2 regions of the Staphylococcus lugdunensis genome follow, and region 1 is predicted to be linked to the other one. Evidence: riboswitches for the same ligand, from Rfam matches in the RefSeq annotation. Region 1 holds a riboswitch; the other holds the start of a gene.
What was found. Region 1 has a riboswitch for lysine ahead of AL499_RS00615 (amino acid permease). Riboswitches for the same ligand answer to the same signal wherever they lie in the genome.

Region 2: it holds a riboswitch for lysine, as region 1 does, so the genes downstream of both, AL499_RS01795 (aspartate kinase) here and AL499_RS00615 (amino acid permease) in region 1, are expected to answer to the same signal.

The regions. Positions count from the first base shown of each region.
Region 1 covers NZ_CP014022.1:125,350-129,654, reverse strand. Annotated here, with positions in the region: gene infC (translation initiation factor IF-3) at 1-44, opposite strand, end outside; ribosomal protein L20 leader region at 68-193, opposite strand; gene AL499_RS00615 (amino acid permease) at 256-1,749, opposite strand; lysine riboswitch at 1,988-2,163, opposite strand; gene thrS (threonine--tRNA ligase) at 2,213-4,150, opposite strand.
Region 2 covers NZ_CP014022.1:365,929-370,233, forward strand. Annotated here, with positions in the region: gene AL499_RS01790 (ABC-F family ATP-binding cassette domain-containing protein) at 1-326, shown strand, start outside; lysine riboswitch at 842-1,017, shown strand; gene AL499_RS01795 (aspartate kinase) at 1,103-2,305, shown strand; gene AL499_RS01800 (aspartate-semialdehyde dehydrogenase) at 2,522-3,511, shown strand; gene dapA (4-hydroxy-tetrahydrodipicolinate synthase) at 3,514-4,305, shown strand, end outside.

The DNA of each region.
Region 1 (4,305 bases):
ATTTTCTCATTAATTTGAGTTTGATCTTTTGCTATGATTGACACCTCCCAAAATTTTACGAAATTTTCCAAGCAAAAAAGAGCAGGTATAGCATACCCGCTCTTTAATCTGACATAATAATGCCTGTCATGTTAACCTGCCAACAGCTTGATGCGTCGCTACAGGTGAGAAACGGGTGTTTCTACTTGGTACGTTTCGTATTCAACGTATACAATCATAACAACATTATATGATTAAGTCAATTACTTTTATAAATTAATGGTGTTTTATTTCATTCATGTGAACATCTTGTCTTAAATCAACTTCTTCTAGTGGAATCTTTTTGGTTTTGTATCTTAATTTATGATAAATAAAGAACACTAAGAATACCGGAATACCCATATAAGTAATAACAAAGCGATTTAAATCAAATTCACCAGTTTTAATGAAATCCACATCTTGACCTATGATAACAATAACGCATAGAATACCAGCAAAAATAGGTCCAAATGGGAACCATTTAGCTTTGTATTTTAATTCTTTTTTATTATGGTGTTGTCGTTGGAATGCACGTCTAAATCGATAGTGACTTACAGCAATACCTACCCATGCGATAAAACCAGTCATGCCACTTGCCGCAACGATATATTCATATGCATTGCCACTAACCTTTTGAACTAAAAAGATAATGATCACTAATATTGCTGTGAGTAATAAAGATAAATATGGCACACCATATTTATTAGTTTTCCCGAAAATCGGGAATGCTAATTTATCTTTACTCATTGAATAAAGCATTCTTGTTGATGCATACATTCCAGAGTTACCAGCAGATAATACTGAAGTTAAAATAACTGCATTCATAAATGATGCGGCAAAAGCTAATCCAGCATTTTTAAAAACTAATGTAAATGGAGAAGTTGAGATGCTATTATCTCCGCCCATTAAGGCATTACTATCATAAGGTATTAACATTCCGATAACAAAAATTGCTAAAATATAAAATAACAATATTCTCCAAAACACTTGTTTAATCGCCTTTGGCACGGCACGCTCTGGATTTTCAGATTCTCCAGCAGTAATCCCTATAAGTTCTGTACCTTGGAATGAAAAACCTGCTACTAAGAACACACCTAATATAGATAGCAAGCTTCCGCCGAAATTCCCACCAAGTATAGGTCCTTCGCCTTTAGTAAATGTTTCAAAGCCAACAAATTTACCACCCATTATTCCAATAATAGTTAGTAGACCAATAGCAATGAAAATAATAACCGTAACAACTTTAATTAAAGCGAACCAATATTCACTCTCACCATAGATCCTTACAGATAATGAATTCAATGAGAATATGATGACTAAAAAGATACAGCTCCATAGCCATGCAGGTATCCCTGCCATTGGTGTCCAATATTGAATAACTTGCGCGGCAATAGTTACATCCGCAGCAACCGTAATAACCCAGTTAAACCAATAATTCCAACCTAATGCAAAACCTAATGAAGGATCTACAAAGCGCGTTGCATAAGTACTAAATGAACCTGAGACAGGTAAGTATGTTGCCATCTCTCCTAAAGAAGTCATTAAGAAAAATACCATAATACCAATAATTGCATATGCTATCAATGCGCCAAGCGCACCTGCATCGTGTATGGCACCACCAGAAGTCATAAACAGTCCTGTACCAATACACCCTCCCATAGCAATCATAGAAATATGACGGTCTTTTAATCCTCGTATAATACCGCCATTTTGACTTTCAATCTTAGACATAAAAGCTCCCTTTCTTTTACGTAGAGGCTAGCTAAATACACCCGTTTTTCAATTGTAGATAAGGGACAAAACACATGATGAACGTATCTTTATATCGTCAAATACACAAAAATTTCCGTTGAGAAATTATTATTGTTTTACAAGTGTTTTATCGCGTCCTTTTCTTTTTATCAAACGAATCGATGTTAAAGCATAAAAAATGGTTACATATCTATAAGAGATATACAACCATTTTTTCTATATTGGTAGCACATCACATATTGTGACAGTACAGTATCTATTCGATAACTGTCCCAACAAACATTTATTATGGATAAACATTTGCTTCGGCAACATTACCTTTCACTCACCTATATGCGTCCCATAAAAACTATAGATAAGTTACTTATTAAAGTTGCAACCTCTAACTCAAATTTAAAATTTTATATAATGAATATACATTAATTCCTACTATATTACAAGACTATCTATGTTTTTTTAGTCTGATTTCATCAACTAAATTCCATATAAATTCGTCCCTTTCAAGCGTCTGTTGATCTTGAGAGCCGTATTGACGAACATTAACTTGGTTATTCTCAACCTCTTTATCACCGACAACAATTTGATATGGAATTTTCTGCATTTGTGCTTCACGTATTTTATAACCCATTTTTTCATTACGATCATCAATTTCAACTCGTACACCTTGGGATTTTAATTCATCTTGCAAGTTTCTTGCATAGTCATAATGTAAATCAACATTGACTGGAATAATTTCAACTTGCTTAGGTGCCAACCATGTTGGAAAAGCGCCTTTTGTTTCTTCTGTTAAGAAAGCGACAAAACGTTCCATCGTAGATACAACGCCACGATGTATCACTACTGGTCTATGATACTCACCATCACTACCAATATAAGTTAATTCAAAGCGCTCTGGCAATAAAAAGTCTAGTTGTGCTGTTGATAATGTTTCTTCTTTGCCCATAGCAGTTTTAACCTGAACATCTAGTTTAGGACCATAAAATGCCGCTTCACCTATTGCTTCAACATAAGGCAAACCAAGCTCATCAACTGCTTCTTTTAACATTGACTCTGCTTTATTCCACATATCATCGTCATCCATATACTTCTCTTTATCTTCAGGGTCTCTGTAACTTAAGCGGAATGTATAATCTTCAAATCCAAAGTCTTTATATACATCTTGAATCATATGAACTACACGCTTAAATTCATCCTTAATTTGGTCAGGTCTAACAAAAATATGTGAGTCATTTAAAGTCATACCTCTAACACGCTGTAGGCCTGATACTGCACCGCTTGCTTCATAACGATGCATTGTGCCTAATTCAGCAAGACGGATTGGTAACTCACGATAAGAATGTGGTTTATTTTTATAAATCATCATATGATGAGGACAATTCATTGGACGTAATACCATTTCTTCATTTTCATCTAATTTCATCGGTGGAAACATATCATATCTATAATGAGCCCAATGACCAGAAGTTCTATATAAATCGACATTTGCTAAAACAGGTGTATAAACATGGTCATATCCCATACTAACTTCTTTATCAACGATATAGCGCTCAATTTCACGTCGTATTGTCGCACCGTTTGGCAACCAAAGAGGTAATCCAGCACCAACTAACTGATTATTTGTAAACAACTCTAAATCTTTACCAATCTTACGATGATCACGTTCACGACGTTCTTCAAGTAATTGTAAATGTGCTTTTAAGTCTTTTTTGTCGAAGAAAGCAGTTCCATATATACGTTGAAGCATTTTATTATTGCTATCTCCACGCCAATATGCCCCTGCAGTAGATAATAACTTAAATTCTTTGATTTTTGCTGTTGAAGGTACATGTACCCCACGACATAAATCTGTGAAGTCGCCTTGTGAATACAATGTGACCATCTCATCTTGAGGAATTGCGTCAATTAATTCTAATTTATAAGGGTCATCCTTAAAGAATTCTTTAGCTTCTTCTCTAGAAACAACCTTACGTTCAATTTTATGATTTTCATTAACGATTTGTTTCATCATTTTTTCAATCTTTTCAAAATCGTCTGAGGAAATTTTATTTTCCATATCAAAGTCATAATAGAACCCGCCTTCAATAACCGGACCAACTCCAAATTGTACATTTCCATATAAACGTTTTAATGCATTTGCCATTAAATGTGCTGTTGAATGTCTTAACACTTCTAATGCTTCTTCACTACCAGGAGTAACAATTTCGATTTCTCCATCTTCTTCAAGTGGTCGTGCTAAGTCAATGAGTTGCTGATTAAACTTACCAGCTACAGCTTTTTTACGTAATCCAGGACTAATTGACTGTGCAATTTCTTCAGTAGTAATACCTTTATCGAAAGCCTTCTTATTACCGTCAGGAAATTGAATATTTATTTTGGTCATACTAACATCCTCCTAAAATATGAACTAGTATCGTTGATTCTTTATTATATATAGCAGCAAAATAAAAATCCCATCCCAACAAAGGGACGAGATTATCGCGATGCCACCCTAATTAAGTAATGAAATTTCATATATCTTAAAGTACTTATATGAAT
Region 2 (4,305 bases), 240 kb from region 1:
GCATGCTATTCAGTGGTGAAGAAGTTAAGAAAAAAGCCAGCGTTCTTTCAGGTGGAGAAAAAGTCCGTTGTATGTTAAGTAAAATGATGCTTTCAAGTGCCAATGTTCTGTTACTCGATGAACCTACAAATCATCTTGACTTAGAAAGTATCACTGCTGTAAACGATGGTTTGAAGTCATTTAAAGGTTCAATTATCTTTACGTCATATGATTTTGAATTCATCAATACCATTGCCAACCGTGTCATTGATTTAAATCAAGCTGGTGGATTATCAAAAGAATTACCATATGAAGAATATCTAAAAGAAACTGGCGTTCTCTCATAATCTCCCCATCGATTTCTAAACAAACTGGTACATTAAATATAGTTTGCCCTGTTCTCTCAAGTATGTCTTCATCATGCTTCGCACTTAAAAGAACTGTATTTAATCTTAATGTCATTTATTATAAAAATCATTCAGAGCCTAAGACGTAATTATGTTTTAGGCTCTAAAGTATATATTGGCATTGGCAGCAGTCGACTGAATAGAAAAATATGCTTATATCAAGCTTTTTTTCGATTTTAGTCATACATGCCGGTAAGAAATACAAATTCAAAATGAATACTGTCGCGCTTCCTTCCACTTGTCAGAGAGCGTGATGTCTAAACTTATATTTAAATAAACCTGTTTATTATTTTTAAAAATGCATAGCAGCGATATTACTTTTTACATTAACTATGATTAATTAGTCAATTACAGCATTATGAAAACTTTAATTGTCAGTAAATTTGTAAAAATCTAAATTCTCAGTTTACAGATGCTAACCCACCATGTATAATGAAAAACATATCAATTGAATAAGATTTTGATGAGGCGCATCAATCATTAGTAAGAAATAGAGTACTGTCTGCTAACAGCTATTTCTGAAAGGGTGCGATGCCGAAATAATGCAACTAGCAGGTTCGCTTTATTGGACTTTATGGTTAAAAGCCAAAAGTTTGTCATTATTTTTTAATAATGGAGTGCATCACTTGTTATAAAAATCCCGAGCAAGTTCGCGCATTCCGAACTTGCTCTTTTTTAGTAGCATGTGTCTCCTTTAATATTGGAGGTTTAACAATTTGAAACGACGCGTTTTAAAATTTGGCGGTTCATCAGTCGCTGATTTTACAAAAATAAAAAATATCGCAGCGATGCTTAAGCGTCGTGTCGATGAAGGTGAACAATTAATTGTAGTAGTAAGTGCTATGGGTAAAACAACGGACCTGTTAATGGAAAACGTACAATCATTAACAACAACACCTAGAGATCAAGAACTTGCCCTACTGTTAACTACCGGAGAACAACAAACTGTTTCTTATTTATCAATGGTTCTCAATGATATAGGTGTTGCTTCCCGTTCAATGACAGGTTATCAAGCTGGCATTAAAACAATAGGTCATCATTTGAAAAGCAAAATTGCTGAAATCAATCCTGCAGTATTTGATCATGCATTTGAGACGTATGATGTTATTGTTGTGGCAGGTTTCCAAGGTATAAATGATAACTATGAATTAACCACGCTTGGTCGTGGGGGTTCAGATACTACAGCCGTTGCACTTGCCGCTAGTAATGCAACCCCATGTGAAATCTACACAGATGTCGATGGTGTTTATGCAACAGACCCTCGTATTTTGAGTCGAGCTAAGAGATTAGATGTCGTCTCTTATGAAGAGATGATGGAAATGAGTGCATTAGGCGCAGACGTATTAGAGACTCGAAGTGTTGAGTTAGCCAAAAATTATGATATTCCTATCTATTTAGGTCGTACTTTATCAAATGTGAAAGGAACATGGATTATGCCCAATAGTGAAATATTAGAGAAAAAAGCTGTCACTGGTGTAGCTTTAGATAAACACATGATGCATATCACAATTAGCTATCCTTTATCTGATGACCGTTTGCTTACACAACTATTTACCGCTTTAGATAAAGGCGCAATTAATGTAGATATGATATCTCAAATTGTCAATGTTGAAGGATTACAATTATCATTTTCTATCAAAGATAGTGATATTCATCAAATCTCAGATATATTAGAAAATCTATCCGTATCTTTTAGTGCATTAGATTATAAGATTAATGAAACATATGTCAAAATTTCACTAATTGGTTCAGGCATGCGCGATATGTCAGGCGTAGCTTCTAAAGCATTTATCACATTGATAAATGCCAAAATCCCTTTTTACCAAACAACCACTTCTGAAATTAGCATTTCTTATGTCATTGATGCACAGAATGGTGACCGAGCCGTACAAACATTGTATGATGCATTTGAAATATAGAATATGTTTCTGGGACATAGCTATATTTTAGGCTCTGAGCCCTATATTGGTAGTATTGACTGGATTGAAAATACGCTGATACAAAGCTTTTTTCAATCTTAGTCAATCTTTCCGGGGCGGGACTACAAATTCATATTGAATTCTGTCCCAATCCCATAGATACATTTTAAAGATTTTCAAAATTTCAAATAGAATGAATAATGGAGTGACAGACTTATGACAAGATTAGCAGTAGTTGGAGCAACAGGATTAGTTGGAACAAAAATGTTAGAAACTTTAGATAGAAAAGGCATTCCTTTTGATGAATTAGTGCTTTTTTCTTCAGCGCGCTCAGCTGGCAAGAAAATTGATTTCCAAGATCAAATATATATAGTACAAGAATTAACAGAAGCAGCAGCAAGTGAACATTTTGACTATGTCTTAATGAGTGCTGGTGGTGGTACAAGTAAACAATTTGCTCCTATTTTCGAACAAGCAGGTGCAATTGTAATTGATAACTCAAGCCAATGGCGTATGAATAAAGATATAGACTTAGTCGTTCCAGAAGTAAATGAACCCCATTTTAAACGCGGCATTATTGCCAATCCAAACTGCTCAACTATTCAATCAGTAGTTCCACTAAGAGTTTTGCAAGAAAAATTTGGTTTAAAACGTGTTGCATATACAACATATCAAGCCGTTTCAGGTTCTGGTATTAAAGGAAAAAGAGATTTAGCTGAAGGTGCAAATGGTAAAGCACCAGAAGCATATCCTCACCCTATTTATAATAATGTTCTACCTCACATCGATATCTTTTTAGAAGATGGCTATACTAAAGAAGAACAAAAAATGATTGATGAAACACGTAAAATATTAAACGAACCAGACTTACGTGTAACGGCAACATGTGCACGCGTACCAGTACAAGATAGTCATAGCGTTGAAATCGATGTTACACTTATTGAAGAAGCAACAACTGAAGAAATCAAAGCTTTATTTGACAAAGATCCTCGTGTTGTTCTCGTAGATAATCCAGCCAATAATGAATATCCATTAGCCATTAATTCTACGGGCAAAGATGAGGTATTTGTTGGACGTATTAGACGTGATGACTCACTAGACAATACATTCCATGTTTGGTGTACTTCTGATAACTTACTAAAAGGCGCCGCATTAAATGCCGTTCAAGTATTAGAGCAAGTCATTAAATTAAAAGGAGCTAGATAATTATGGCACATTTATTCGAAGGTGTTGGTGTAGCTCTAGCTACCCCATTTACTAATAATGAAGTTGACTATCAAGCACTTGAAAGACATGTAGATTTTTTACTTAAAAATAATGTTAAAGCAATTATTGTCAACGGTACTACTGCAGAAAGCCCTACGCTAACTGACAACGAAAAAGCACAGGTACTCGAAGCCGTTATTAAACAAGTCAATCATCGTGTAACGATCATTGCTGGAACTGGCACAAATAATACTGCAAAATCTATACAGGCATCATTGCGTGCAAAAGAACTAGGCGCTGATGCAATCATGTTAATCACACCTTATTATAATAAAACAAACCAACGCGGCTTAATTAAGCATTTTGAAACGATTGCAAACGAGGTTAAATTGCCTGTAGTACTTTATAATGTACCTTCTCGTACTAATATGACGATTAATCCAGAAACAGTCGAAACGCTAAGTCATAATGATTATATTATAGCTATCAAAGATGCCACTAATGACTTTGCATATTATGAAGAAGTAAAAAAACGTATTAACCAAGCGGAGTTTGCATTATATAGTGGTAATGATGACAACGTCGTTCAATTTTATAATCGAGGCGGCAATGGGGTCATTTCAGTCATTGCAAATGTGATACCTCAAGAATTTCAAGCTTTATATGATGCTAAACAAAGAGGAGAAAATATTACAAAAAGTTTTGAACCAATAAGTAAACTATTATCAACTTTATCATGTGATGTAAATCCAATTCCAATTAAAGCTTTAACAAGTCATTTAGGTTTTGGTAAT